Regions from separate parts of the Heyndrickxia acidicola genome, predicted to be linked through region 1. Evidence: riboswitches for the same ligand, from Rfam matches in the RefSeq annotation. Region 1 holds a riboswitch; each other region holds the start of a gene.
What was found. A riboswitch is a leader RNA that binds a small molecule or an ion and turns the genes downstream of it on or off. The one in region 1 is predicted to bind S-adenosylmethionine.

Region 1 (10,122 bases):
TTTGCTACGTTATTGGTTGACTTCTTAAAGGTAGACGATCCAGTTGGTGCGGTGGCTGTTCATGGGTTCAATGGAGTCTTTGGAACGATTGCAGTAGGATTGTTCGACCATTCCCAAGGCTTTTTGACTACTGGAAATGCTTCATTGCTTGGAGTTCAGGTTTTAGGAGCAGCTGTGGTAATGGTTTGGGGACTTATGGGCGGAACGCTTATGGCCAAAATATGTGAAAAAACAGTCGGTCTCCGGGTTAGCAGCCATGAGGAAGAGGAAGGATTGGATATGTCCTATCATGGAATACCTGCTTATAATGAACTCGAGCGTTTTACAGACTTGCCGACAAGCCTTTATAATTTTGAAGAAACAACAGGTATTACGATTGCATCGCCTGTAGAAAAAGGGATCTCAAGAGAGATCGTGTAAACTATACGTTGGAAAAAGCCGCGAATTCTTACGCGGCTTTTATTGTTCCATTTAAAATACGTAAGAGTGGAATGTAGATTTTTAGCTTGAAAAGCATGGCGTTTTTCCAGGGTTCCATTATAATGAAGAGTGAAAAACAAAAGTGAGGGGGCAGACAAATGGCAAGTCAATTTTTATTGCCGAACTCTTCAGCTACTCATGCAAAGCCTGGTTTTGAAACGGCGATCCCTTGCATGGGGCATAACATTCAGTAATATTTCGCCAATTTAATAGTAGGCTTTGCACCTTATTATTTATTAAATAATTAAGGGGCTGGCAAAAATGAAATATGTAAAAGCAACTTCTGTTTTACCTGAGTCGCTTATTTCTGAAATACAAAAATATGTTCAGGGAGAAACCATTTATATTCCAAAGCAGTCGACCTCACGCGAAAAATGGGGGAGCAAGTCAGGAACAAGAAGATTTTTAAAATCCCGGAACGCCACAATTAAAAACGCTTATTCAGATGGAACAGCATTAACTGAATTGGCAGACAAATACTGCCTTTCTGTTGAAACCATCAAAAAGATTGTCTATTCAAAGCACTGAATTTTCAGTGCTTTTTTATAATGTTTGGAAGGTATAAAAATTTTTTAACAAATAGGCAATGCTTAAGCACAATGTTGATTGGAGCTGTGAGGCACAAGACTTTCGCGGAAAGAGAATACCTGCAAGGGAAATTAACCCGCAAGATTAACAGAGCCATTAAATAAATGAATTGGATTTAACTGATTCTTTATATAAGCTAGTCTGGTTGCTGGTTAAGGAAAAACAGCGTAAATAAAAGAAATGAAAAATCTAAGTGGAAAGTTTGTTTAGAATTGTTTTTTACCTATTTTTTTACATATACAAGATGTAAACTACTAGTGGATGGATAGGAGGAATGAATATGAATCCATTTATGAGAACTGATCAATTTAACTTCATAAAATCACAAGCGCAAATTTTAGTGAAAAGTCATGCCAGTGTAAATGACAAGAAAGTTATTCATGCATTAAAGACATTGGCAGCAGATAAAATTTACGAACTATTTTCTATTAGGTTAAATGAAGATCAAAAACGATTGCTCGAACGAATAATGGAAGTGGAGGATGGTGTTAAGTGCAAAAAGTATTTAGAGGCTGTGAAGGAGTATGTGATCCCTTTTTAAAAAGTCTCCGAGCAAACGGTTAAGAAGCTGTTTCCAAAGGCTAAGAAGTTAAAGCTGCCTTCCTTTATGGAGAACCTGGACTATAAGGAAATTTCTTATCTGGGTTGGGAAGACAAGGGCTCAAGTAAAAAGTACTTGATTGCTCTTTACCAAAATGATTTCGTTGGACTGCATGGTACATTTACACCTTCTCAAAAAAAGGGATATGTACCATTTGCAGCCGCCATGCAGAAGTAGGCTTGTTTATGTCGGAAACAAAAGGGGCAGTTCTAGGGACATTCACAAAGCGAGGTAACTATATTTGCAGAGATAGTCTGAAATGTAATGAAAATATGATCTCGCTTCAGAAGCTGGAGGAATTTATTAAACTTCTGAAAGGATTAAAGGAATCGAGCTAAGCCGATTCCTTTTTATTTAAAGATTAAAAGGTAAAGTAAAAAACAAATGATTTCATAGAAAACATAATTACTGATAATTTGCAATGCACAATTACATAGTAATATTAAAAAAACCAACTATAACTAGCGACGGCTTTCGTTAAATCAAATTCAACGGCGTTGATTCAAAAGTTGATGGACAATCAATTTGGTCTTTATCATCTACCATACTTCTTGTACCGATAAATTTTGAATCATCTCCGAAATTTTGGCCGTATCCTTGATTTTTTTTATCCGAATTGTGCCAATCTGCTAACAGATTTTGGCCGATATTTACTGCAGACGCATTTTCAAAGGAATTAATTTTTAAAACAAAAATATTAATATTAACAGACGGTGACGCCAATTACATCCTCCTCCTTTTCCTAACATATATATGATGATGATGAGATATGTATGTAATATAACGTTTTCACTTTAAGGCTTTTCCTATATTTACAGCATGTAAATCCTGCCGCTGCCACCCTTTTCAATATACATGGAGGTTTAAAATGGATATAGAAAAACTAAAACAATGGATGGAGTTTGCGCAAAGAGTTCAGGGAAGCGGAGATTTTTGGAATTCTATTTTTGATCAGGATCAAACAAATTCCTTTATGAATACAAATTCCGGGCCTGCTCCGAGTCAGCCAATTGTCCAAACTCCGGTTTCACCGCAGCAGGAATTGCCGCTAGTAGACGTTTATATAAATGAAAAAAGTCTTTTTCTAATTGCTTCTATGCCAGGTGTTGCAAAGGAGGATATGAAGGTTTCTTTCAATCATCAAAGTGTCACCATAAGAGGAATTGTCAAACCTTTATTTCACCACGCAACACCACTTGTAACGGAAAGAAAATACGGCCCTTTTGAAAGGACTATTAAGATTCCAGCTCCAGTTGAAAATGCTAATAGTGCGGCAAAATACCTTAATGGGCTTTTAATTATCACATTTACACGAATTGAACACTGTGATGAACAAATTATTATTGAATAGTAGGCTATATTTGTATAAAAGCTATTTCGAATCTATAGAACCTGTGTTACAAAATAAGATGAGCATTTTAATTTTATCCACAATGATAACCAATCCCTTTTGTAATCTTTCACTCCATAATAATATCCATTTCCTTTAGCGGTGGGACATGCTATACATAATAACAATCATTTTTAAGCTGCTCCATCAAAAAATATGGCTTTGTTGGGGACTCTGTTGTTTTTAGCTCCAGGAAAGAAAGGAAACAAAAAAGCATGATATTTTGCTTTTTGTTCCCTTCTTTCCTGGAAAATGGGAAAAAAAACGAGCAGTTATCAATATAGAAATTTAACAGAGCCAAAAATATAAAGATAGCGGTGAATTTTATGTCTTTAAAAGGGGTATTCAATTATTTTTTAAAAAATGATTCAACAATAAAGCAATTAAAAAGAAAAATTAGTGAGCTGGAGAAAATAATTGAAAAAAATAAGTCTGTACAAAATGATGCAATTCCGAATAATGAAAAACCTCTCACTCCTGAAGGTAATATCCAACCGCCTATTGTGGTTGAAAAGCTTAACGTCGAACGGCTTGTCATTGATAAGGTGGAGCTTAATAACAATTTTGGGCAGCTAGGAATTAAGGAATTGAAAGGAAGGCTAAATATAGGAGCAACTTATGGTGAAGGGGGAATAATGGATTTTTTGAATAAAGAAAATAAAGAACTGAAAAGGAACAATACCGTGAATTCAGGCTTTAAAACAGAGAAAAAAAACGTTGAACCTAAAATTAACATTAACAGCAGATAACGATGTGCCATTTAAATATCATGTATCTGAAAATATTTTTTAAAAAGGTAATTGAGGCCGTAAGAAGCCTTACTTGAAGGGGCCGTAAGATTTAAAGTAAAGTAAACAAAATGCTCCGCATTAATAATTTATAATCCAACACATATAGTTTATTGAGAAAAATAAATTTAAAAAAGGCTTTGTTAAAGATCTATTTTATAGTTTATTTGTATGAAACAGTCGACAATCAGTCCTTTTAACTTAGTCTTAAAGAAATAATTTTAAAACGAACAAACCTGAAAAGAAAGGGAAGCAGTTATGAAACCTGTTCCAATTAATATTCATTTAGGTGATTTAAAGCTTAATAGTGCGGATCATTCAAGTGCAATTTCAATAGGAACAACAATCCAGATTGGCAGAAATGTAACAGCCAGAAAAAACCAAGCATTTGGTCAGCAGCTAGCGGATAATACAATTCAAGTTAATCCGTATGCTAAAACGATAGATAACGATTTATCTGATTTTTTTTCGGTAAAAAAAACGAATTAGCCATTAAAAATTTCTTCATTTAAAGCATCTAAAATGCAAAATTATTTCATAAAGGAGGAAATGGATGAAAACAGAATTGCATTTCACAATTTTTTAGGAGAGATGTGTATGTTTTTTTCGCCCGTAACGATTAATTTGCAGTCTATAAAAATAAATTCTCTTGACCATTCGGCAGTATTCAATATGGGAACAAGTCAACACTTGGACTTGTTTGTATCTTATAAGAGAAACCAAGGCATTGGGGAACAAAATGGTGATTTTTCTCCAATTTTTAATCCCGCTTCTTCTGTGTTAGATTCTGATGTAAGTGATAGTGCTAGTATTAAAAATAGTTTAATTTAACAAAAAATTTTTTGTAGGAGTGAAGATGATGGTGCAATTTACCCCTATGGTTTTAAATGTTTTTGCATTTAAGGTTAATTCAGTTGATAATGGAGCGGTCATTAATGCGGGTTCACTTCAATATATAGACCAATTTCTTTCATATAAACGGAATCAGGCATTCGGAGAACTTAATGGCGATTTATCTCCGGTCAGCCTTCCGATCTCTCCGATTATGGATCCTGATGTAAGTGATAATCCGTCAATTAAAAACAGTTTAGTCTAAGATAGATTATAGTTCTCAAGCAAATTGGCCATTCTTAAGATTTATTTTTTTATTGTTTTCCATTTCTTCTATACGAAGATTCGCTATTTATAATAGGCTCTTTAAATTAGTTGAAAGCTGCTCGTTTTTTTGCTTCTTTTCTTTACTATAACCTTTCTGCTGAGGTAAAAGGCGTGAGAAAAAAGAGTTTCACTTGAATAAGAAAAAACAACAAAGTCAGTAACTATACTTTTGTGTTTAGAGGATTTTGATTGTTTTTTAGCGAATGTATTTGTGTTTCACTATTGCTTACAAAGTCATAAAAAAAATACGGGTTTAAAAAGGCAATGGAAATGCAAATTGCTTTTGTTTCTTGAGGGGTGTGTAGATGATTATTAGAAAGGCAGTATTAGCCGACGCTGCGGGTATAGCCCGGGTGCATGTAGATAGCTGGAAAACGACCTACCAAAAAATTGTTCCTCAAGATTATCTTGATAGCCTTAAGTATGAAACCAGGGAAGAAATGTGGTTGAATGCTATTCCAAATGGAGGAATATTTGTGGCTGAACAAGAGAGTGGCAGAATTGTGGGCTTTGCATCCGGAGGGAAGGAAAGGAGTAAAAAATATCATCCAGAGTATGAGGGTGAATTATATGCTATTTATCTTTTAAAAGAATGTCAAAGACAAGGCCTTGGCAAGCTACTGGTAAAGGCAGTTATAGAGCATTTGCATCAGAATCATATTAAAAGCATGATAGTTATGGTGTTAGAAGGCAATCCTTCGAAGAATTTTTATGAGTCTCTCGGAGCAAAGAAGATAGACTTGGAAGTGGTGGACATTGGAGGGGAAAAACTTAATGAATTGGTTTTAGCCTGGGAGGATATAAGGCCATTTCTTTAATAGATTTTTTTTGGATCCACTTTTCTTCTATTAGTATATGCAAAATAGCTCCCCTCATAATAGGGGGCTATTTTGTTTGAAGAAGGAAAAAAATTTTAATCACTAACGTATAGAACTAATGTAGTTTCTGTCCAGCTCCAGTACCTATCGGTAGCAGAAATCCGCACGCCGAAGAGCAAGGAGCTTGCGCTTTTCTACATTATTCACCCCCAAATCTCTTTGGAAATCTCAACAATAAATTTGAGTTTGTTCCATTGTTGTTCTTCTGTTAACTTATTGCCATGGTGGGTAGAAGCAAATCCACATTGGGGGCTAAGGCAAAGGCGCTCTAATGGGATATATTGTGCTGCCTCTCTTACTCTTGCTTTAATCGTCTCTTTATCTTCCAACTTACCTGTTTTGGAGGTAACGAGTCCCAGAATGACCCGGGCATTGTTTTTTGCTGCGTATTCCAAAGGCTTAAAGTCTCCTGAACGATGATCGTCGTATTCTAGAAAAAATCCGTCTACGTTTTCATGTGCCAGTAAAGTAGGGGCAATCATTGAATAGCTTCCCTCAAAGGCCCATGTTGAGCGGTAGTTTCCACGGCATAAATGGGTTGTAACCACCAAATCATCCGGTTTTCCCTCAAGGACCCCATTGATCACGCGCAATGCTAAATCAATAAGCTGATCTCTCGTATATTCACCGTCTTTAAATTGGAACTCTGGATCGCAAAGCCTGGCAATATAAACATCATCGAATTGTAAATAACGGACGCCAGCTTCATAGAACGTTTTTAAAACGTCCCGATAACACTCGACAATGTCTCTTGCAAATTCTTCGATATCTGGATAAATTGTTTTATTTCGTATGGCAATGTTAAATAACTGGTTTGGACTTGGAATGGTTTGTTTAGCAACCGCACGTCCACCTACTATTTCATTAAAATCTTTGAAATCCTGAATAAATGGATGCTCCTTGTTAAAAGAAATTTTATCAATATTCCTGACGTGATAGCGATCTGTTTCTTCACCCGCAAATTGATAACCTTGGTCAGGCACATACCCTTCGATTCCATTCAGGTGCTCAAGGAAATCGAGGTGCCACCATGTTCGGCGGTACTCACCGTCTGTAACAAGCTCTAATCCAATTTCAATTTGCCTTTCAACAATACGTTTAATTTCACGGTTTTCTATTTCACGTAATTGAGCTGAAGTTATCGTTCCGTTTTTATATTCTTTTCTGGCTTGATGAATGGATTCGGGTCGTAGTAAGCTTCCTACATGGTCAGCGCGAAAGGGGGCCTTTGTCAAAGTAATGGACATACTCATTCCTTCTTTCATTATTTTTAATAAGCTTTTATATCTGTTAGAGATCAATGTTGAATTTAGAACGATGCTGATTGGAGAGAGGGTGGGTGACTGCAGCGGAAAGCAACAGGCAAGATGAGCAAAGCCAAGCTTTTTAAACTTGATTTTCACTTTTATCCAATGGGTGCTTAGCTCTAACCGTTGTAAAGTTCTAATCATAATTGGGTCAAATTAAATAAAAAACCTCTTCTGTCCGTCGACAAGAAGAGGTTGATTGAATAAATGCTGCTCTTCTTATCTTCAAGCTTAACGCTTCTGGAATTAGCACAGTACTTCAGAAAAAGTCTGCTGCTGAGGTATCAAAGGGCCAGTCCCTCCACCTCTCTGGATAAGAAATGAAAATTATGAAGTTTTAATAATATTCAGTCTACAATTCAATAGTGAGAATGTCAAGAACAAAGTAAAGATTAAAATTATTAGCGGAGCACATTTTATAGTACAATAGAATTGACGATAAGTCATTTAACTGCATACTTTATGGTTTCTTAATAGGATATTAAGAATGAAAAGGGAATCCGGTGAAAGTCCGGAGCGGTCCCGCCACTGTAAGAGGGAGGTTCTTTCAAGCTGTGCCACTGTTTCTATGGAACGGGAAGGTGTAAAGAACCGATGAAATCAAGCCAGGAGACCTGCCATAAAGGAGCACACAGAATTCCTACGGGAGATAGGAGAGTGTTGCAAATGATATGGCCGAGGAATAAAAAAGCCAGTACACGGCGCGTACATAATTTTCGTGAGCAATGGGCTGCCCTTTATGAATCAGGCTTTGATTAAAGCAACTGAAGTGGAAAAATTTTCATAAAGCCGCATTTAAAGATGAACCATAGGAGGGTCAGCTCATGACAAAAGCTTATTCTACAGAACAATCAAGAACTCATCAAACAAAATTGGTGCTGCCGCCGGATACGAACCATCTTCAAACAATATTTGGAGGAAAGGTTCTGTCTTATATTGATGAAATTGCCGCAGTTGCTGCTATGAAACATTGTAATCAGGCAGTCGTTACAGCCTCTATTGATTCAGTAGACTTCATTTCTTCAGCTGCAGTTGGAGATGCACTTAGCCTGGAGGCATTCGTTGCTTCAACAGGGCGTACTTCGATGGAAGTTTATGTTCGGGTTTATTCTACCAATCTACTGGTCGGAAAAAAAACACTGACAACCGAATCATTTTTAACAATGGTTGCAGTAGATAAGGATGGAAGACCCGCCCCTGTTCCCGGGGTAATACCCCAATCAACGGAAGAAAAAAGATTATTTGAGACGGCACCTGCACGCAAGGAACATCGAAAAAATCGTGCGTTAATCCGTTAGTCAATAGGAGCAGTTATTGAATGCTTACACATAAAAATGAGGGTGACTCAAAAGGTGGTTATAAGCGGCCTTTTGAGTCACCTCTTTCTATTTTTGGACAGAGATAAGAAAAGGGGGGAAACACTTGGTGCGAATAATAGCATGGCGTCTTTGTTAAAAATTTATTTGAGCAGAAAAGAACAGGCAGGTCGTAGAAGAGGCAGGACGAATAGCGCTGAGCATATCTAGTAATACCCAATGATCATTTGGATTCAACGTTGATTAGAGTGAAGGCAAATGACTCGTGCAAGTTAAGCAAATTATAAGAGGATAGCCCATAAGCATGCAACAATATGGTTCCAGTCCCACACACGGAAAGAGAGTATTCGAAATGAAAATCAACTGGCAGGATGATCTGAACGTTGACCATATCTATGTACAATCCTAATTTGGATTTAATTCAAAGGTTGATTGGAGAGGAAGGTGCGAGACTCCTGCGGGATCAGTAGGCCATAGGGAGACCCCGCAAGAGCTTGCGACGAGGAGGCTCCCGGCCGCCCGCGGAAAGCGAGCGCCTGCAGCGGAAATCAACCCAGCAGGATGATCAGAACACTGTCTATATCTATTTAAAATCCCAATTTTGATTTAACTTAAAGGTTGATTGAAGTAAAAGAAGTGCTTGCAGTGCAAATCAACCTGCATAAAAAAATTTGCTGTCTCCAAGGTCACTTGATATCTTTGAACCATTTGGGACAGCCTCATTTTCTGCGTAATGAAGAGGATTGATGCTGGAAGATTTATCTTAAATATTCTAAATAAGGACGTATAATCGAATTATAACCATTCTTCTGGCTATCCTTTCTGCCTAGTTAGAAGTCATGTCATCTAAATATTTTTTGATCGCTTCCACATTACCAGCTACATTTTTTTCTCTAATTTCATCCTTTTTTAACTTATCAACTGCTTTTTCCAAGATTGCTTGTGCTTCTGATTGGGGGATTACGACAACTCCATCTGCATCACCCACAATAATATCGCCTGGATTCACGGCAGTTCCGCCACAGGAAATAGGAATATTGATTTCCCCTGTACCAGCTTTTCCGCTGGCTGCTACAGATGTTCCTCGTGAGAAAACGGGAAAGTTTAATTTTTTAACTCCTTTTATATCACGAATGACTCCATCTACAACAATGGCGCTAATGCCCAGTGTTTGGGCCATTCCTACAATGAAGTCCCCGGCAATGGCTCTATAGAGATCTCCTTTTGCATCGATTACGAGGACATCGCCAGACTTTGCCTCTCTTATTGCTTTTAAAACAGCTAAATTGTCGCCGACCGGAATCTTTACATTAAAGGCTCTGCCGGCGAATCGGTAGTCCTCCTCCAAGGGTTTAATAGCAGGATTCATATTATTTAATCCATTCATAACATCTGAAATACAGGTTGTAGGGATTTTTAAAAATTCTTTCACAATCGATTCCATTAGCCGGTCTCCTTTTTATAAGTTCTTTTAGGTAAAGTATATATCCAATTTGTATTTTTTGAAATTTAAAAAAATTTATTGTTTAGCATAAGATAGAATTATCGATTTTAGTGTACTGGAGAGGATTTGGCAATGCAGCATTCCATTTAGGATAATTTATATATCTATTACC
Region 2 (10,122 bases), 1.7 Mb from region 1:
CTCTTATAGCATCACTTTAGAATAGAAAAATTCACAGAACCCATACGTTCTTATTCAGCTGGCATAAGCAGGGAAATTACCTCACTTCCTTGCGCCAGCTTTATTTTGCTTTTTTAGCCTTCTTTTTTTCAACCTTCCCAACCTTATTCCCTATCTCCTCCCTTTCTTTCTTTGTACCTTCCCTATCTTACGGTATACTAGATATATAGAAAATAGATGTGCAGCAATAAGCAGAATACAATTTTTGCATATTTTCAGATTAGAGGGAATACGATGTCCATAGTGATTGTAGACGACAACAAGGTCAATCTTTTTGTAATAGAGAGAATTCTTAAAAGTGAAGGCTATACAGATTGTGTGCTGCTTTCCTCAGCCCGCGAATTATATACATACTTAAAATTGGATACAGGGGATACTCCGAAGGAATCAGTCGACCTGATTCTTATGGATATTATGATGCCGGATATTGATGGAATTGAGGCTTGCAGGCGTGTACAGGCCGTACCAGAGCTTAAAGATATTCCGATTATTTTTGTTACTGCTTTAGAGGACTCCAGTAAGTTAGCTGCCGCTCTGGATGTTGGCGGCATTGACTACATAACAAAACCGATTAATAAAATTGAATTAATCGCACGTATACGTGTAGCCTTACGATTGAAATATGAAAAGGATTGGCACAGAGAACAGGATGAAAAAATCAGAATGGAGCTTGACCTTGCCACACAGGTACAGACCAGTCTATTAAGCCCGCCGGTCAATGAAGAAAAGATCAATATAAGCGCCTCTTATTCGCCGTCCTTTAAATTGGCCGGTGATATGTATTACTGGCATAAAATTGACAAAGACCGCTATGGAATCATTCTTCTTGATATGATGGGACACGGGATCTCTTCTTCGCTTGTGTGCATGTTTATCTCTTCCGTACTGCGGGACTCCATTCGATCCATCGTTGATCCTGCACGTGTTATAAAAGAGTTGAATCGCTGGATGTCCTTTTTGAGTAAACAGACCAATCAACTAAATTATTATTTTACAGCAATATATATGACGGTGGACACCAAAAATAAAACGGTTGAATACGTGAATGCCGGCCATCCTCCAGGCTTTGCTCTAATAGATGGAGAGAAAGTGGTGCCGATGTCTCAAAAAAACTGCGCTGTCGGTTTCTTTGAAAATATGGATTTTGAAAAATCCGCCATCCAGTATAAGGATCAGCTTCAGATCATGCTCTATACAGATGGTGTGATGGAAGCAATTGATGAATGCGGATTGGACGGGATGGAAAAGATTATGGATGCGTCCTCCATTCCACATCATCATGATTCTGAAATTAATCCCATTGATCTTATTATCACTCCTGAGTGCCAAATCACCCAGCATGACGACATGTGTGTTGTCCTTATACAAGCACACTAATGAAGAAACGCGGAAGGCGTATGGATTTCATAGTCTTCGACTGGGATAAAGGAAACTAGATGTTGACTTATCGTAGGGAGGAGACGCAGAAATTCGCTGGGCGATAGGCGCTGGAGCTAAAAAGAGACTGCATTGCTTACATAATTGATGCAATAAAACATTTTATACTTTCCTATAAAAAAGCCGCTATGCAAGAGAATTCTCCTTGTATAGCGGCTTTTATCTTTCATCTTGTTTTTCGATACAATCGTTCGTCACGGTCAAACTCTTCATAGTTATCAAAGTTCACCGAGGTTCTTAAAGTTTCTTTGCTTCCCAATCCAAGAAAACCTCCATGAGACAGGCTTTCATAAAATAACTGATAAACACTGTTCTGCAAATCATTATTAAAATAAATAAGCACATTGCGGCATATCACCAGATGAAACTCGTTAAATGACCCATCCGTTACTAAATTATGCTGGGCAAATATAATACTTTTTGCAATATGCCGATGAAAATAAGCGTGCTGGTCATCTGTCGTATAGTACTCGGAAAAGGCACGCGTCCCTCCGGCTTTTATATAGTTGGTGGTATACGTCTGCATGCGGTTTAAAGAAAATACGCCTGCTTCGGCTTTTTGCAATACCCTTTCATTCATGTCCGTTGCATAAATCTTTGTTTTTTCTGCCAATCCTTCTTCTTCCATTAAAATAGCCATGGAAAAGGCCTCTTCTCCGGTAGCGCAGCCTGCATGCCAAATGCGGATTTCCGGCAGCTCCCTTAACAAAGGGATAACATTTTTTCTTAAAGAATAAAAGAAGCTCGGATCTCGGAACATTTCTGTCACATTAATGGAAAAATCATTTAAAAGCTTATTCACATATCCTTTTTCATGGAAAACCTTCTCAATTAATCCGCTGACTGTATGTATTCTGTCCAGCTGCATACGATTATGGATTCTTCGTTCGATTGAAGAACGCATATACTTACGAAAATCAAAACCGGAAATACGGTAAACAGCTTCAAGAAGCAAGTCAATCTCTATGGTTTCACTGTTTGCCACTTTCATTTCCAACACAAAAACGTCCCCTTTCAATTGCCAATGCGTTATTTTGCCAGCCAGACCCTCATAACGGAATACAGCTGTTCCAGTTTAAATGGTTTACTAATATAATCCGACGCTCCTGCTTCAAGGCACTTATCCCTATCACCTTTCATTGCTTTAGCCGTAAGGGCAATTATCGGCAGGTCACGTTTTGATAAATCCGTTCGAATACGGCGGATTGTTTCATATCCATCCATATCCGGCATCATGATATCCATGAGAATAATATCGATTCCATCTGTCTTTTCCAAAAGGTCAAGGCACTCCAGCCCATTATTGGCTGTGATGATATTCATCCCCTCATGGTTCAAAGCTTTCCTTAGAGCAAATATATTGCGGTTATCATCGTCCACTACCATGACGGTTTTATTTTTAAATACATTTTCTGTTTCTATAAAGATTTCAGGTGTATCCGCCATTTCAGCAACAGGCTCTGGTAATACTTCCGCTGAAGCTGCTACTTCCAATTGAGTCAGCTGCTCTTCGTTTACTGCACTCTTTTCCATGCCATTTGGAAGGCTGGGGATGTATAGCGTGAAGATGCTGCCCTTTCCTTCCTCGCTGTCGACCGTTATCCAGCCGCCAAGCAAACGGGCAAATTCCCGGCAGATTGAAAGCCCCAGACCGCTTCCGCCGTATTTCCGGACAGTTGCTCCGTCAGCCTGTTGAAAAGCTTCAAATATTAGTTTTTGTTTATCCCTGGAAATACCAATTCCCGTATCTGCCACGGAAACCTCAAGCCAGTATTCTGCCCCTGTCGTGCTGACCCATTTTGAAACTGAACTTTCATCTATCTTCCTAATCGCTACATGGACAGATCCTGCTTCGGTAAATTTGCAGGCATTTGATAAAAGATTTTTAATAATCTGCCGGAAGCGTTTTTCATCCGTATAGAAAATATTTGGAACATCCCTGCCTTTAAAGATCGAAAGCTCCAGCCCTTTATCACTCGCTACGTGAGCAAAATTGCGTTCAATATGGGCCGGCAGCTCACTAAGGTTCATTTCCCCATACAGCATTTCCATCTTACCTGCTTCAACCTTTGAAAGGTCGAGGATATCATTTATTAAGGAAAGAAGGTCCTGTCCGGAGGAATGGATAACCCTTGCAAACTCCTCATCCTCTTCTGTCAGATGGCGGTCTGAGTTTTCAGCAAGCATTTCGGACAGGATCAGAATGCTATTAAGCGGTGTCCGCAGTTCATGAGACATATTGGCAAGGAATTCTGATTTGTACTTCGAGCTTTGCTGAAGCTCCATTGCCTGCACTTCAAGATTTTCTGTGACTTTTTCAAGTTCAAAGGTTTTATGCTCAGCATCCTTTGTCCGTTCTTCCAGCTGTTCATTTATCATTTGAAGCTCTTCCGATTGGGTTTGGAGCTCTTCCGATTGAGTCTGAAGCTCTTCTGACTGAACTTGCAATTCTTCCGTCATTGCTTGTGATTCCTTCAGCAGCCGTTCTATTTCCATGCGGCCATTGATACTATTAATTGTAATACCAAGTGTATCTACTACATGGCTCATTAGGCTGCGATGCAGGGCGTCAAATGGCTGCAGGCTGGCTACCTCAATTACAGCTGCTACTTCATCTTCAAATAGGACAGGAATGATCATAATGCTTTTCGGCTTCATTTCTCCAAGTCCGGTAGAGATCACCGTATAATCCTCCGGCACATTTTCAATGATATACATCTGTTTTTCTGCTGCAGCTTGGCCCATTAATCCTTCGCCCATATTGAATTTCTTCCTTCCCGCCTGGCCTGATTGACCGGCAAAGGAGGCTAATTGTACAAAATTCGCTGTTTTCCCTTCCCCTCTTTTTATGTAAAAAGAACCAAGAGAAGCATCCAGTAAAGATACAATCTTCGAGATAAAACGGTCTGCAAGTGTTTCAATGTGATCAATTCGCTGATACATCGTTGCCACTTCTGCCAGTCTGGTTTGAATCCAGTTCTTATCTTCAATTTCTTTTTTATATTCCTCTTCTTTTTGGTTAAATTCCTTCAGGGATGCCGCCATTTGGTTAAATGCCGAAGCAATATTTCCAATCTCGTCTTCTGTTCTTACCTCGATATGCGGAAGTGCTTCAATATTGTCAAAATCAACTGCTTCAATTACATGTGTAATTTGTTTTAAATTTTTTGCCGTGCTTTTAATTACCCATGTTGCAATGAGAATACCTGCTAGAATACAAAGGATAATAGTAGCAAAAATAAAGCCAAGCATTTGCTGATAGGTAGAATTGGATTGTGCAAAGGACTTATCGAGCTGTGACTCTTGTAAGTTTTTAAATTGATTAATGGAATTAATCAGGCTGATTCGCTGCTTGGATTGCTGATTTACCAAAATTTGCAGCTCCGAATTTGATACTTTTGTTTGGACAGCTTGAATGATGCTGGTTTCAAGCTCTTTGTATTGATTGTATTTGGACTCTGTAGCGTTTAATAAAATACTGGCTTTCTTTAAATTTATCGTTTTTCGGAGAGTATCCACATCCTCTTTAATCGCTGTATCGTTCTCTTCGATTAGATGGATACTTGTCTGTACATCGGATTTTTGCCCATCCGTGGCCAAAAAAAGAAGCTCCCGGTCAGTCGATGCAAATTTTTGCTGAAGGTCCACAATTGTTCTCACCTTTTGAAACCTGTCCTCTACGATCTCCACGATGCTCCCTTTCATGTGGTTGATCATGGTCAAAATGATAATCAGCATAATAGAGATAAGTGCCATTATGGCTCCAAATCCAATAAATTGTTTCTTTTTAAAACTCATTTTGCTTCCTGCCCCTTTTATGTTTCAAATGAAATTCAGAGATATTTTTTATATAGGCTGTTTTTGCATGGATTGTTGCTTTCACGTACAAAAATTAAATCCGTCTTCATGGCATCTAACCGTTTTTATGCAGGTACTTTTTCCTGTTTCAAAACAAACAAAAATAATAACATTGTTATTTACCCTCATCTCCTTTACTCTAAACCTAATTCATATAAATTTTTTAGTATTTTAATAGAAGGATCTGCTAAAGCCCGGTGTGATTAATGAGAAAATGTTGGTTCGACCGGTGAGAAGCGGGTGAAGATAAACCAGGAAGAAACTTGCAAGAAGATAAACTTTTCAAATCCGAATTAATAAAAAGAAAGAAGCCGGCAATATAGCTGCTGGCCTCTTCCTATTTTTAAAGGTTTTTAATTTTACTAATAGAAATATTTACAGGAACGGTTGCTCCTTTATATTCCCTAAGGAGATACTCCCTTACAGCCTGTGAGTGGTAGGATTTAACAATTTCAGCAAAGTTCTTATTATGGCTATCCTTTGTTCTGGCAGCAATAATATTCACATAAGGCAAAGCTGCTTTTTGCTTAGGGTCTTCTTTAAAAATCGCGTCTTTTGCCGGGCTTAATCCCGCTTCTACCGCATACCCATTATTGATAAGCGAAGCTGCCACATCATCCAATGCCCTTGCTGTTTGCCCTGCTGAGACAGGCTTGATCGCTAATTTTTTCGGATTGCTGGCAATTTGCTCAATACTCCCTTTTGGATCAAAATCTTTCTTCAGCTTAATTAAGCCTGCCGTTTGCAGCAATTGAAGGGCTCTGCCTGCATTCGTTACATCATTCGGAATTGCAATGGTGGATCCGGCAGGAATATCACTTACTTTCTTATATTTTTTTGAATAGATTCCCATTGGGGCAATAACTGTAGAACCAATTGCTGATATATTTAAATGGTGATCTCTTTTGAATTCATTCATATATGTAATCGTTTGGAATGCATTTAAATCAATGCTTCCATCATTCAAAGCCGTATTTGGCTGTACATAATCACTGAAAGAAACAACCTTTAGGGTAATCCCCTTATTTTTGACCTGCTTCTGAACGATGTTCCACAGCTGCATGTCACTTCCGTTAATTCCGATTCTAATTGTTTTTGAGTTTCCATTGGCACTGGTACCGCATCCCGAAAGTACCAGTATTGCCGCTATAAATAAAGAAAAAAGGGCTAGCAAGTTCTTTTTCATCATCTTTCCTCCTAGGGGTACTTACATTCTTCTTGTTTTTTGATATACACAACAAGGATTCTATTACGCTAAAAAAAGGCTTTAATTCAACTTTTATTCCAGTCTGCTTCGGAGTATATCTCCCCGAAGCAGACTGATTTGTTTATTTCTGCTTTGCATGAACAAAGTCTGATTTGACTTTGTTTAAAAGCGCTTCTTCCGTCAGTAGCCGAAGACCGGTTAAAGCCAATGCTTTTGCCCCTGCAATGAGAGCATGTTCTCCAATTTCAGAGCAGGCTGCTTCACGAAATTCCTTTGTATGTCCGATAAGATCATCCGGTCCAATTTTTATATAACAATGGGATGTGGGCACCACCTGACTCACATTCCCTGCATCTGTACTTCCAATCCCATTGCCCTTTTCTGCAATGGTTTCTCCCAGCAGCGAAAGCTCTTGACCAACAGCAGCATCAAGTGAAGCATTGAGAATCAAGTTATGAACTTCATTTTGAAACCTTTCTATCTTCACAGTGCAGCCTGTGGCAAGGGCAGCTCCTTCAGCAATCCTCCGAACCTTGGCCGATACCTCTTCGGTTGAATTCCAAGTACTTGCCCTAATAAAGAAGCGCGCTGAAGCATAATCAGGAATGATATTAGGGGCTTCACCGCCATGTGTGATGATTCCATGGACCCGGACATCCGATGCCAGCTGCTGCCTTAGCGCATTAATGCCATTAAACAACTGAATCACCGCATCTAAGGCATTAATTCCTTCTTCTGGAGAGCTGGCAGCATGAGCTGTTCTTCCGTAAAAATGGAAGTCAAGCGGATCAACAGCAAGTGAAGGGGTTGTTAAGCTGGTTTGGCCGCTGGGATGAAGCATAAGGGCGGCATCAATTCCATTTAAATACCCTTCTCTTACAAAACTGCCCTTGGCACTGCCGTTAGGTCCGCCTTCTTCAGCAGGCGTTCCCAAAACAACCACTTCTCCACCCGTTTCTTCAATGACTTTTGATAAGGCAATGCCCGCTGCTGTACTGGTCGTGCCGATAATGTTATGCCCGCATGCATGGCCAATCCCGGGAAGTGCGTCATATTCTGCAAGGAAAGCGATAGATGGGCCGGCTTTTTCGGATGACTTTCTCGCCACAAATCCTGTTTCATGCCCTGCAACATTGCGGGTTACATCAAAACCCTCCTTTTCCAGAATTTCCGTTAATGCTTTTGATGCAAAAAATTCCTTATTACCAATTTCCGGCCTTTCATGGATAGCATGGCTTGTTTGAATATAAAGTTCTTTTGATTCATCAACGCTGGATAGTATCGTTTCTCTATATTGTTCAATAAGTGTCTCGCTGTTTTCCTTTTGAATTGCCAATTGAATCCTCTCCCTCTCTTCTTTTCTATTGCTGTATTTGTCTTTTGTAAGTCTGTTTACTAGACTAAATTAGTTTTAAGCTCAAAAAAGCCCCTCTTCTTATCCAATACACGATAAAGAAGAAGGGCTTATGTAAACACCGGCGACTTCTCATCTACCAAATCAATGATTCACTGATTTGCAGGAATTGGCACGGTGTTTGCGAAAAAACAGCAAATCCGTTGCCGAGGTATCATAGGGCCAGTCCCTCCACCTCTCTGGATAAGAAATATGATATTTATGAAATTTTTAATATGAGTTTTATTGTAGTGAGTTTATTTTTATTTGTCAATAAATTTCCCAAAATTTATTCTTTTCAAGCACATTTCGAGGACCTGTTAGTATAATCGGAAAAAGTGGATATGAGAACAGGATTTTACTTTAGTTCGCTAAATCATCAATTACATAACAAAGCGGCATCGCCTTATTAAGGAGATGCCGCTTTCTTTAACTGCATTAAGTTACTCACTCACTTTTTGTTCTTGTTGTTCCTTCAAACGATCAAGAACCATTTCATAGGAATCATTTCCATAATTTAAACAGCGCTTCACACGAGAAATAGTAGCAGTGCTGGCACCAGTCTCCGTCTCAATGACATGGTAGGTTTTTTTCTCGCGCAGCATGCTTGCTACTTCTAAACGCTGTGCCAATGACTGAATTTCGTTAATTGTACATAAATCATCAAAAAATCGGTAGCATTCCTCCGAATCCTTTAATGATAAAATGGCTTCAAATAACTGATCCAATGATTTCCCTCTTAATTTATCGATTTGCATACAAAAATCTCCTTTACTCATAATACACGAATATGCTGTGTACTCTATATTATTTTACTTAGTATACGTAACCCTGCCGGCATCTGGTATGATACTGATCCAGGTTTTTCCCGGAATCAGCTTAATGGGACTTCCATTTTCATATGGAAGAATCCTTCCGCCATCGTTTTGCCATTCTACTTCACGAAGCTTTCCTCTTTGGACAAGATAGGCTTTTCCTCCAGAAGTCAAATTAATGGAAAGTCTTCCATAGCTGTCAATTCTTTTGTGCTCCATTACCGGAATAAACAGATTATCAATCAGCACCGGCTTTTTCGTTTCAAGATCAACCGTCTGCACTCCTCCTGAATACCGTTTAAACTTTTTTAAACTGGCATCATATTGAAACACAGGGTTATAGTCCTGATCCTGTGAATAGGTAATCTTGACTTTCGTTATATCGGTGCCTGTCAATTCGCCTATCTCTTTATTGGAATCAAATGACAGCGGGGCTGGCGGTGTGCTCATTTCATAATGTTTTAGCTTTGCTCCCTTTTCAATGTTTTGAAAAGTAATGTACGAATTGTGCGGGGCTACCCTTGCACTCCAGCGTTTAAATAAAGTCCCGTCATATTGGATCCCATTGATGTTATCAATGAAACCCTGCTGGAGCATTTTTTTAGCCTCAGGGCTGTAGCCGTGTGCCACATAAAAACTATCGTAGCCTTTAGCAAGCCGGATAAAATAATCTCTTGCACTTCTTACCGGGCCAATATTCCTTGGTTTTTCACTTTGAAATATGGCCAAAAACCGGGTAATATTTCCTTCAGCCAGCACCTCATAAACAATATCAGCCTCAGCGATACCAGATTGAGGGCGAGCTTTGGTATGGTTATTGATCATAACGGCGACAGCCCGGCTAGATGACTCCTGACCCGTTTTTTCTCCCGTCAAAGGAAATTGAAAATCCTTCTCTGCATGATGATTCTCAGCTGTTTTTGCAGAGGGATTTGCTCGTTTCGTTTGCCCGGCATTTGGGTCCTTGTGGCTGCAAGCTGACAACATAAACAGAAAGGTAAAAATCCATACAAAATACCTATTTTGCATTTTTCTCCCCAATCCCCCCGGCGAGGTTTAATGGTTTTGGTTTTCTCTATCTATTTATTCACAAACATTTTGGCACTGTATTACGTTACTATTTTAACGCATTATTGACGGGAAGAGTACAGTTTTATTCATCACATCATACATGCCCCGCTGTGTAATCCTTACATATGGTAGATGCGTGGCAGACAAAAACAAAAGAGAGTAGATAGGGTCATTGTGCTGATAGCCTCTTTCACCAAGCAGCTTTTTAATTTCTTTTTCTTCTTCCATAAGAATTCCCATCTCTTTATCAGACGACAAGCCGGCTAATGTTAAAGGCAGCTCATGCAGAATTTCTCCTCGGC
Region 3 (10,122 bases), 2.3 Mb from region 1:
AAAATATGCTGATGGCGCCAGTATTTATACGGCCCCTTAATCTGCTCGTCAATGAAAGATTTCGCTGCCTTTATCTCTTTCATCTCAGCCGTCCAGTTTAATGGAATACCGAAAAGCGGACTCATTCTATAAGAAATCTGCATTCCTTCATACATGGCACCCAAAGAAGATTTGCTTATGCTCATATACATGGAGGGCGGTGTGATAACAGCAAGATTTTTCGGATCAGAGAAAAATTCCCACGCAATTTCGACTGTAATCGGTAAAATTTGTTTCACATGAAACGTATAGAGTTTCACCTAACCACCTCATATTTTGCTTTTTCCAGGCTCTGTTATTCTTGCCTGTTGTTTTCGCTGCAGGCACCCGCTTTCAGAAGTCTTGCCCTTGCCGCTCCAATCATTGTCGATGTAAATTCAAACATGCTTTTTAAAAGAGCCTTATTTAGAACCTGTTTTAATTCCTACTTCCTTTTCTTTTACCCTGAAACAGAGCTCTTAATGCCTAAGTGTTTTCTTTCATAAACATCATTAAAGATAGATTATCAAATTTTAATTCTCCTGATTCTTTTTAAGTGGAATTTAATCCAAAAAAGGATATGATACTGCTTGAAAGATTCACGAATGGAATGGAGGAAAAGAGATGAACATGTCTGGAAATACTATTTTGATTACTGGAGGGGCCTCTGGTATCGGCCTTGCATTTGCTGAGCGCTTTTTACAGGCTGGCAATGAAGTTATTATTGCAGGGAGAAGAAAGGAAAAACTGGAGGAAGCAAAAGAAAAATCCCCTAAGCTTCATACAAAGGCATGCGTTGTTTCCTCCGAATTGGAGCGAAAAGCTCTTTTTGAATGGGTAACAAATCAATTTCCAGAAACCAATGTGCTTGTAAATAATGCTGGCATCCAGCAGCGAGTAAATCTCTTAAACATTGAACATGACTGGGACTATTATAAAAAGGAAATAGAGATTAACATAGACGGCCCTATTCATCTATCTATGTTGTTCATTCCCCATTTACGAAAAAAAGAGACCGCAGCCATTATCAATGTTTCTTCTGGCCTGGCTTTAAGTCCTGGTGCCTGGGTGCCGGTTTACAGTTCAACAAAGGCTGCAGTTCATTCCTTTACTGCCTCTATGAGACATCAGCTTGCTGATACAAGCATTGAAGTCATCGAGGTATTTCCACCTGCCGTTAATACCGATTTAGGAGGAGTTGGCTTACATACATTTGGTGCCCCGCTCGATGATTTTGCCGATGGCATTTTTAAAGGATTGTATAAAGGTGAAGAAGAAATTGGGTATGGCGATTCCGAGAAAAGGCTGCATGCTTCCCAGGGTGAACTCAAACAAGGGACAAAATTGGCCTGGGAAGGATACTTAAGCCGAAACCCTGATTTTTTAAAATAACCTAAAAGAGGGCTTGAGGATGGAAAAGGATGTAAGGCTAGAAGCCATTCCAGAACTGGAAACACCGCGCTTTTTGCTTCGAGGCATGCGTTTACTTGATGCACAGAGCTTGCTTGTGTTTATGAGTGACCATGACACCATGAAATACTTGACTCCGCACCCTGTTCAAGGGTTAGAGGGGATGAAAAAAATGATTGCCAAAAGCCTCAGCCAATTTGAACAGCAGAAGGAAATCCCATGGGTAATTATAGATAAAAAAACAGAAGAAGTCATCGGCATGTTCCGATTCCATAAACTTCACTTCTGGCACCGCAAAGCTGAATTGGAGGCAGTCCTTCGCAAAGATTTTCAGCAAAAAGGAGCCATGACCGAGATCTTTAAAGAAGTACTTTCATTCGGCTTCCAAACCCTTGGACTTAACCGCATTGTCGGAGATATTTTTGCAGACAACATAGGCTCGAGACGACTCCTTGAGAAATATGGATTTCATAAAGATGGCACTCTCCGCCAGACCGATTTTGATGGAGAGCGCTACCACGATACCATTGTATATTCCTTGCTCCATTCCGAGTTCTGCAAAATTGAAAATAAATAAAAGCCCCTCCTTGGAGCATATGTAAAATCGGCAACGAAAATGGCGTGACAGCTGACACCAGCTTTGACACGCCATTTTTTTGGTTTATACCGTTTTTAGAACTAAAGCAATTGTACAAGCAGAATATACTAATCATTTAGTCCCTTTCCATTGAGAATTTGCTGCATACATTTATCTATTCTTGACTCCCTCGTTTTTGATTGTTTGGGTGCTGAAAAATAAAGAATGTATGCTCTTTGCCGTCCTGGCGTCAAAGCATTAAAAGCTGTATTCAAGGCAGGTATTTCATCTAATTTCTTTTGAAGCTCTGCAGGAATTGGCTCTGGATTCTTTTTAATATCCGGTTTAGCACCGGATTTCTCCACTTCAATGGCTTCACAAATATAGGCTTTCAAGATTGATTCCATCTCGATTATCTCTCGGACATTGGTAAACCGTATCTGGCGCCCCGCCTGTGTATTCTCTCCAGGTTTAACTAGAATACGATGGGCATCCTTTAACAAGGAACCTTTGATAAAGCTAATAGCACAATATTCCTTAAATGCACTCATTAGAACGATGTTTCGTTTCTGATATGTGTAACAAGGCTGAGACCACTTCAATTCTTCAGTCAGTCCACAGTCTAGAAGGATTATTCTCAATTTCTTCAATTCTTCCTGCCAACTATGGACTTTACAGGTAGGGGTTCCTCCCAGAGGGCAGCGCATACATCCCTCAGTGAAATAGGCATCAATCTTAGGATTCATGTTTTTATTTGTCACCTATACATCCCATCTTTCCCACTCATCGGACCATTTTTATAAATAAGTTCTGTTAATTTTCTATGTTGAAAAGTGCTCGTTTTTTTGCTCATTTGTAACCTTTCAGCAGACGCATTATCCCCTATTGGCAGTTAACGCACGTGATAAATTGGATTCGATGGAGATGTTTTCAAAAGACAGCCCCAGCTGAACAGCCGTTGACGCAATTTCAGGCCTGATCCCGGAAAGAGTAGATTTCACACCAATTAAGTTCAGCGCTTCTATTAGCTGAAAAATTTGATGAGCCACCATTGTATCCACCATCACCACACCTGATAAATCAATAAACAATCGTGTGACTCCTTTTTCAGCACATTGCTCCAGTGTATTTTCCAGCACAAGCTTGGCACGTGCCGTATCAATATCTCCCACCAGAGGAAGCAGCGCTCTATTATTGTCCAGTTTGATAACCGGTGAGCTCAATTCATAAATCATTTCCTGCTGGGCTCTCAGCAGTTCTGTTGAATAATTGTAGGTTTCTTCCGTTGTTTGAATAATGACCTGATCAAAGGCTCTAATGATAACGTTTATCCAAGCTCTTACCCGCTCAGGTTCATAGACGTCTTTTTTCATTTCTGCAAATTGGTCGATAAAATCAAGATACTGTGTCCTAACTCTCATAAATTCACTTATAATAGAATGAACAGGCGTATTTAAATGCTGGCTGTCGCGGGAAACCGTGTAAATCCATTTTTCAAAATCCTTAAAAAAGCTTTGCTCATCTTCAACAAATACCTTGCAAAGATGAAGATGAAATTCATAGTTTTGCCTTTTCAGTGTTTTAATTACCTCCGGATCTGTTGCACTGTATACTCCGCCAAGGTTCACCTTATCGAGGGAATTAAACCAATCTTCCGTAAGCTGCTCCGCTTTTCCTAATAAAAAATGGTATAACTCTTGGTTTCTATGCATTATTTTATCCCCATTCTTATCTTTGGTTTAGATCTCTAACGTATATATAACTCTTTTATCGAGACTGCTTTCGTCCGAAAAGTATTCATATTATAAGAAGTATACAGAAAGGTGTTATGCCTAAGCTATTTGCATTGATTATTGCTTCCCGTATAATGAATAAACCCATATATTGTCTGTCTTCGCTTCAATAGCAGCAAAATTTAAGGAACCTCACATCCAGGCACCAAAGTGCAAAAAAAGAACGATCCTGTCTATTAGCTCAAGCTTGACTAGTATTTCATTTTTCAAGCTTTTGACAAATGACAGTTTCGATTATATTATATTTCATTCCCTTCATAGGTACTAGTTTAATCCTTGAATACCAGGCTCAGTTCATTTTAGCGGTTTTAACCTGCACCAGGATTCAGGTGGGACGATAATATTTCAGCCGCCTTTAAAATCGGGATGCTCCCTTGCCGCGCCTTTTTTAGCGGGAATCTGCTTTTCCCTTCATTTCAGCATGGGACCATATCAACATAGAGCTTTAGCTGAGCCTAATCATACTATTTAACTGTAAGTTTTATACCCCTTATCACAGGATCTAAAAAGCACCCTGCCTCAAAGAGCAGGACGCTTGAATTATTTGTTTAATTGGGGATCTCTGCATTTTCGTTTTGCTTTTCCGTTTTAAAAAGCCAAGAGAGCGTATGGCGGACCAGCTCCTCTTTCTCACCGCAGGAGGAGTAGGTGTGCCCTGCACCTTGTATGAAGTAGCTTTCACACATTCCTTTTTGTCGTGAACAAAACTTCTTGTCATACTCTTCACTGTAAGCAGATGGGATTTCATCATCCGCTGTCCCATGGATGATAAAAACATCTCCTTTATAGGCTGAAGCCTTTAATAAAGGCTGATAGGGTATCATGGAATCAAAAAAGTCTTTTGTAAAGCTGTACCCCAAATAATCCAGGGAAGCTTTACCCTCTGCCTGAAAACTTCTGTATGCCTTTTCTCCAACAATGCTGACAATATCTTCAAAGGGGTTTCCCACTGCAGACCACAAAATCAGCCTGCTAATATTCCCATCCAACACTGCTGTATAGAGGGCAATCGCGCCGCCCAGGCTATGTCCAAGCAATATGACATTCGCGCTGTCAATGTACTCAAGCTGCCTTCCGAATGCTATGGCCTGCCGGGTTTGCTGAATAAACTCGTCAAAATACGTGCGCCCATACTCTCCTTCACTTTCTCCACAGCCTGAATAATCAAATCGAAGTACAGCATACTCTTTCTCCGCAAGCCTTCTTGCCGCATTAACAAACAGGCGATGCACCCCCTGCCTGCTCCCCGTAAAGCCATGACATATAATGATAAGCGGAAAACGGCTTGTATTGCTTAGTGACTCAGGATAATGGACAGTAGCTGCTAATCCCTTCTCCTGCCATTCAATCATAACTTGCTGTTCCATTCTGCCACCTCCATTTTTAAAACCCATATATCCAATAAACTTAGTTGGTATTACAAGAAAAGTTCAAACTCCTTGCCCTCAGTACTGGAGCTAGACAAAGACACTATTGGTTAACTGTTAAGCAGTTTATAATTACGTTAGGCTGTTTTCGCATAGATTGTTGCTTTACGTAAGGATTATCCCGTTTGTTGTCTGTCTTCGTGGCATCTTTTCGTAAGCTCTTTATAACTTTTAATACTAACATATATTTACAATGATATTTTTGTTTCCAATAGCAACAAAGTTTACGAAAAGAGCCTTACCTAAACATAAAATAAACCCCTCTACAGTTTCGAAGAGGGGTTTTCAACATATGGAAATCCGCTCTTCCTATCTATCAGGCTTTTCTTGCCTGCTGGATGTGGCACAGTGCTTTAATACATAAAGTCTGCTGCCGAGGTTTCCAAGGGCCAAATCCCTCCACCTCTCTTGATAAGAAGTACCATTAAATTAACTTTAAAACTATCATGAGCTCTTTCGTTTGTCAATTTCTTTGTTTTTGGCTGTTTTGGCATATATTATTGCTCTTCGCAAAAGTCTTAAATCCTGTGTTAAATGAGTCTTCGCGGCATCTTTTCGTAAGCAATTCACAGGTTTACTACTTAGGCTGTGAAATTCATAATTTTTTTGTGTTATATAAAAACAAAGTTTACGAAAAGAGCCTTGCCAATCTTGAAAACTCCTTAAAAAAAGCTGTGTCCGCTGTTTGGCTTCGCATTCTGCTTAAAACGGTGCGGCACCAAGGTGGATCACTTTTGCAAAGTCTCTGTTAAACTTGCCTGTTGATTTCACCTGCAGGCACTCGCTTTCCGCGGACGGTTTAGATTTGAATCAAATAATTGGTACATGAAATCCGCTTCATCTGTGCAAAATAAATAGAAATACAAAATGAGCGGGTGTATCCGTGAGCTTTTATCTGGACGTGCAAACAGCTACCTATACCAATATACAAGAAACCCGGCAGCAGCTTAATGATCTGCTGTATGCCCGTTGGCTTCAGCACGATCTTTATTCACCTGCCTGGTGGTTTCTTTTCGCTTCAATGGTTACTCCCTATTTCATTTGGTGGAAGCTTGTGGATAAGAGCCATTTCTTTGAGCTGTTCTCTTATGGGCTGTTATCCGGAACTGTTGCGGTTGTTCTGGATATCGTGGGAGTTAATCTTTTATGGTGGGGGTACCCGGTAAAGCTATTTTATTTTTTCACCCCTCTGCTTCCAGCGGATCTTGGAATCATTCCGGTCTCATCCATGCTTTTGTATCAATATTGCAAATCCTGGTACGCCTTCTTTTTATCCGTTGTCATATGGGCTTCGGTTTTTTCATTCATTGTAGAACCTCTTTTCATCCACTTTGGGTTATTCTCAATGGATCATTGGAAACATATCTATTCGTACATGGATTTCATCCTTTTTGGCATGTCCATTAAGCTTACATTCTGGCTGATTTGTGAACAGGTTAAAAAGAAAATAGGTAAGACTTTATAACAACATACTGGACAAGATAGATTTTTTTATGGTGCTCTCTGTTAAAAATCCCAGTTGATTTAACACCCATATTGATTGAGTGACAATGAACAGGCAGGACAAACAACGCTCCGCATATCTGAGTAAAACCATTGTTCATTTGAATTCAACGTTGATTGCAGCGGAAATCACCTAGCAGGATTAACAGTGACTAACTCCAGCGCTTATCAGCTATGAGGAAGGTGCTTGCGCTATTTGCTAATCCATCTCAAACCATTGCGAATGGCGATAGGTTATGAAACTTTCACATTCGCAATCATACTCTCATATCAGCCTTGTGTAAGAGTAAATTTTTTCATGATCATTTGCTGAAAGTCCCCTTCGATTCCCCCCATTCTCTTCCTGTCCTAAAGATCGCCTGAACGTTTGGTAGACAGATACAAGGGTAGAATAACTGGTATCATTTCAAAAAGGAGTGTTTCTATGAAAGTTTTAGTAGCATGCAGGCTCCGGCTCCAAAACCGGCCCTGAGAAAACCATCTCAGTGGATCAGGAGGGAGCAAAACGATTAATAGATGCAGGTAAAAAAGCAAATATCCAGCATTTTGTAATGCTTAGCTCAGTGGGAGCCGATTACCCCAGAGGGCCGCTTGAGCAATATCTGGAAGCAAAGCGGAATGCAGATGAACACTTAAAATCCAGCGGCATTCCATACACGATTATTCGGCCTGGTTCCTTAAGCTTTGATGAGCCGACAGGAAAAATCGAGCTATCCTCTCACTTCGAGAGCACAAAAGGAAGATCCATTCCCAGAAAGGATGTCGCTAACACCATCGTTGCATCCCTGAATCATGAAAAAACGCTCAACAAGACCTTCGAAATTCTCTCTGGCGACGTGGAGATTGAAAAAGCATTGGATCAGCTTTAATTGCAGGCGGCTCGGAAGCCGCGGCCTCCCTGACAAAATAAGCCAGCTCTTCTTTTAGAAAGGCTCTTTTCGTAAACTTTGTTGCTATATAACACCAAAAAATGAAATTCACAGGCTCTGTAGTAAACCTGTGAATTGCTTACGAAAAGATGCCACGAAGACTCACTTTACACGAATTTAACACTTTTGCGAAAAGCAACAATCTATGCGAAAACAGCCTTTAGAAAAGAGCCGGCTTATTTTCAATCTGTTACCTTAAAATCTGTTACCCACTTAGTCATTCTGCGTCCTGATCTTCTACTTAGATTCCAACGTTGCTTTCTGGAGCCGCCTACCCCTTCACACTGCTTTCGTTTAAAGCTGCACCAGGGACAGCCTGGCCTGATTGAAGCCTATTGCCCGCTATAAAGAAAAAACTGCTGGCCCCCACCAGAAAAGCCATTATGCAAAAAAGCCAATGTCCATGAACACTTCTAAGCAGAAAACCTCCCATTAACGGTCCGGCTGAATTTCCGATAGAACGGAATTGAGCAGCCCCGAAATAGGTTCCTCTAAGCGCTTCTGGAGCAATTTGGTCGATGAACACACTTGTCGAAGGGAACAAAAATATCTCACCGATCGTGACAATCAGCATGGAAGTGATAAAGCCTGCCCACCCAAGCGATAGTCCAAATCCAATATAACCTGCTGTAAAAAAAGCACTGCCCAGCACCATCACATGCAGCACCTTCCACTTTTCAACGAGCCGGCTAAGAGGAATCTGCAGTACAACAACTGACACAGCATTAACTGATAGAAGGACAGAATACAGCACAACTCCATCCTTTAAAATCTGGCCCAGGTGCTGAGGAAGAGAAGAATCGTTCTGAGAATATCCGATATTGACCAAAATCCCCCCCAAGATGAAAAGGCGCAAAGCCTTATCCCTTCCGATAATTTGGAAAGCCTCTTTCATCGCTGTTCTGCCTTTTGCTGAAGCGGTGTTTCTGACTTTATATTTGCTAAGCAACATGGCAATGGCTATTCCATACATCAAATAAGATGCACTGGTAATCTCGAATGTCAATCCTGCTGATTTCATTCCAAAATAGGCTCCAAGCAGCGGCCCGGCTGCCGCACCAATATTAATGGCTGTATATCGCATGGAAAATACACGCAGACGCAAATCCTTTTCAGTAACATCTGCCATAAGAGCCTGGCTTGCCGGTTCAAAAAAGGATCTGCATATTCCGTTTAATGCATTTAATAGAAAGAAGACAAGCGGACTGCTTGCAAAAGCAAATCCAAGAAAGACAAACGTCCATACAAAAATGGATGAAAGCATGACAACCTTCCTTCCATATCGATCCGATAAGTTGCCGCCAAAAAAACCTCCAATCGTTCCCATTAAAGGGCCTACTCCAATAATAGCCCCTATCAAAACAGGGTTGATGCCTTCTGAACGGGATAAGTGCAGGGCCAAAAATGGCATAGCCATATAGCTTGCCCCCCGTGCAAATACCGTTCCTAAAAGCAAGGCCCAAACAATTGGATGAAATGCTCTTATATTTATTTTTTTCATAATAATCCCCCGCTCTTTCTGACCCTCTGTTCTTGTCATTTACGTCACAACCTAACTATACAGAAAAAAGATATATAAGAAAATTAGATATTATTTAATTAAAAAGATAAGTCTGACTTATACTCAACCTCCACATACAATTACCCCTAAGCAGATAATTTTCCTTTTGGGTTATTTCAATGGATAATATAATTGTTTTTCCGCATCATAAACTAAATCTTCCACAAAGGAGTATTAAAATGAAAAAAGAGCTAACTGCTTTATTTGAACCGCTTTCCTTAAAAAGCGGTGTACAACTAAACAACCGTGTCGTAATGGCCCCTATGACTCACTTCCTTTCCAATGATGATGGCACCATTTCCAATGATGAGTTGCGTTACTATGCACATCGGGCAGAAGGACCTGGCATGATCATTACAGCTTGTGCCAATGTAACACCAAACGGCAAAGCCTTTCCAGGACAACCGGGAGCGGATCGTGATGAGACCATCAGCGGAATGAGAGAACTAGTATCCACCCTCAAATCCCACGGTGCCAAAGCCGTACTTCAAATCCATCATGGCGGCCGTGCCTGCCCTCCTGACCTTGTTCCTAACCATGACGTAGTCGCACCAAGCGCATCCACTACAGAAGGCGGTATTGAAGTTCGCGAATTAAGCACTGATGAAGTGGAAGGTTTGATAAAGGCATTTGGCGAGGCAACCCGACGGGCAATCGAAGCCGGATTTGATGGTGTTGAAATCCATGGTGCCAATGGTTATCTGATTCAGCAGTTCTTCTCTGCCCATACAAATAAAAGAAATGACCGTTTTGGCGGAAGCATCGAAAACCGCTTAGCCTTCCCTTTAGCTATCGTGGATGAAGTGAAAAAGGTCGTTGCAGAGCATGCTAAGTCCCCATTCCTAGTTGGATATAGACTTTCTCCTGAAGAACCTGAAGCCGAAGGAATTACAATGGAGGATAC

Region 2: it holds a riboswitch for S-adenosylmethionine, as region 1 does, so the genes downstream of both, A5N88_RS14030 (M20 family metallopeptidase) here and A5N88_RS06215 (5-methyltetrahydropteroyltriglutamate--homocysteine S-methyltransferase) in region 1, are expected to answer to the same signal.
Region 3: it holds a riboswitch for S-adenosylmethionine, as region 1 does, so the genes downstream of both, A5N88_RS17035 (alpha/beta hydrolase) here and A5N88_RS06215 (5-methyltetrahydropteroyltriglutamate--homocysteine S-methyltransferase) in region 1, are expected to answer to the same signal.

Annotation. Positions count from the first base shown of each region.
Region 1 covers NZ_KV440953.1:1,329,460-1,339,581, reverse strand. Annotated here, with positions in the region: gene A5N88_RS06265 (ammonium transporter) at 1-420, shown strand, start outside; gene A5N88_RS06260 (CD3324 family protein) at 742-1,008, shown strand; partial or broken gene A5N88_RS06255 (FusB/FusC family EF-G-binding protein) at 1,349-2,007, shown strand; gene A5N88_RS06250 (hypothetical protein) at 2,147-2,392, opposite strand; gene A5N88_RS06245 (Hsp20/alpha crystallin family protein) at 2,538-3,020, shown strand; gene A5N88_RS06240 (hypothetical protein) at 3,386-3,808, shown strand; gene A5N88_RS06235 (hypothetical protein) at 4,106-4,336, shown strand; gene A5N88_RS06230 (hypothetical protein) at 4,397-4,678, shown strand; gene A5N88_RS06225 (hypothetical protein) at 4,707-4,943, shown strand; gene A5N88_RS06220 (GNAT family N-acetyltransferase) at 5,311-5,823, shown strand; gene A5N88_RS06215 (5-methyltetrahydropteroyltriglutamate--homocysteine S-methyltransferase) at 6,027-7,130, opposite strand; gene A5N88_RS26080 (hypothetical protein) at 7,123-7,254, shown strand; SAM riboswitch class I at 7,407-7,510, opposite strand; cobalamin riboswitch at 7,637-7,826, shown strand; gene A5N88_RS06210 (acyl-CoA thioesterase) at 8,015-8,488, shown strand; gene A5N88_RS06200 (RraA family protein) at 9,333-9,950, opposite strand.
Region 2 covers NZ_KV440953.1:2,999,604-3,009,725, forward strand. Annotated here, with positions in the region: gene A5N88_RS24980 (hypothetical protein) at 1-25, shown strand, start outside; gene A5N88_RS14010 (SpoIIE family protein phosphatase) at 274-1,416, shown strand; gene A5N88_RS14015 (CheR family methyltransferase) at 1,643-2,467, opposite strand; gene A5N88_RS14020 (response regulator) at 2,506-5,274, opposite strand; gene A5N88_RS14025 (MetQ/NlpA family ABC transporter substrate-binding protein) at 5,678-6,520, opposite strand; gene A5N88_RS14030 (M20 family metallopeptidase) at 6,663-7,844, opposite strand; SAM riboswitch class I at 8,025-8,145, opposite strand; gene A5N88_RS14035 (YerC/YecD family TrpR-related protein) at 8,378-8,692, opposite strand; gene A5N88_RS14040 (DUF3048 domain-containing protein) at 8,747-9,778, opposite strand; gene A5N88_RS14045 (adenine deaminase C-terminal domain-containing protein) at 9,872-10,122, opposite strand, start outside.
Region 3 covers NZ_KV440953.1:3,631,444-3,641,565, reverse strand. Annotated here, with positions in the region: gene A5N88_RS17060 (SRPBCC family protein) at 1-299, opposite strand, end outside; gene A5N88_RS17055 (SDR family oxidoreductase) at 643-1,410, shown strand; gene A5N88_RS17050 (GNAT family N-acetyltransferase) at 1,430-2,005, shown strand; gene A5N88_RS17045 (YdeI/OmpD-associated family protein) at 2,134-2,766, opposite strand; gene A5N88_RS17040 (STAS domain-containing protein) at 2,881-3,717, opposite strand; gene A5N88_RS17035 (alpha/beta hydrolase) at 4,347-5,165, opposite strand; SAM riboswitch class I at 5,532-5,643, opposite strand; gene A5N88_RS17030 (CBO0543 family protein) at 6,109-6,690, shown strand; partial or broken gene A5N88_RS17025 (NAD(P)H-binding protein) at 7,202-7,597, shown strand; gene A5N88_RS17020 (MDR family MFS transporter) at 7,929-9,158, opposite strand; gene A5N88_RS17015 (NADH-dependent flavin oxidoreductase) at 9,398-10,122, shown strand, end outside.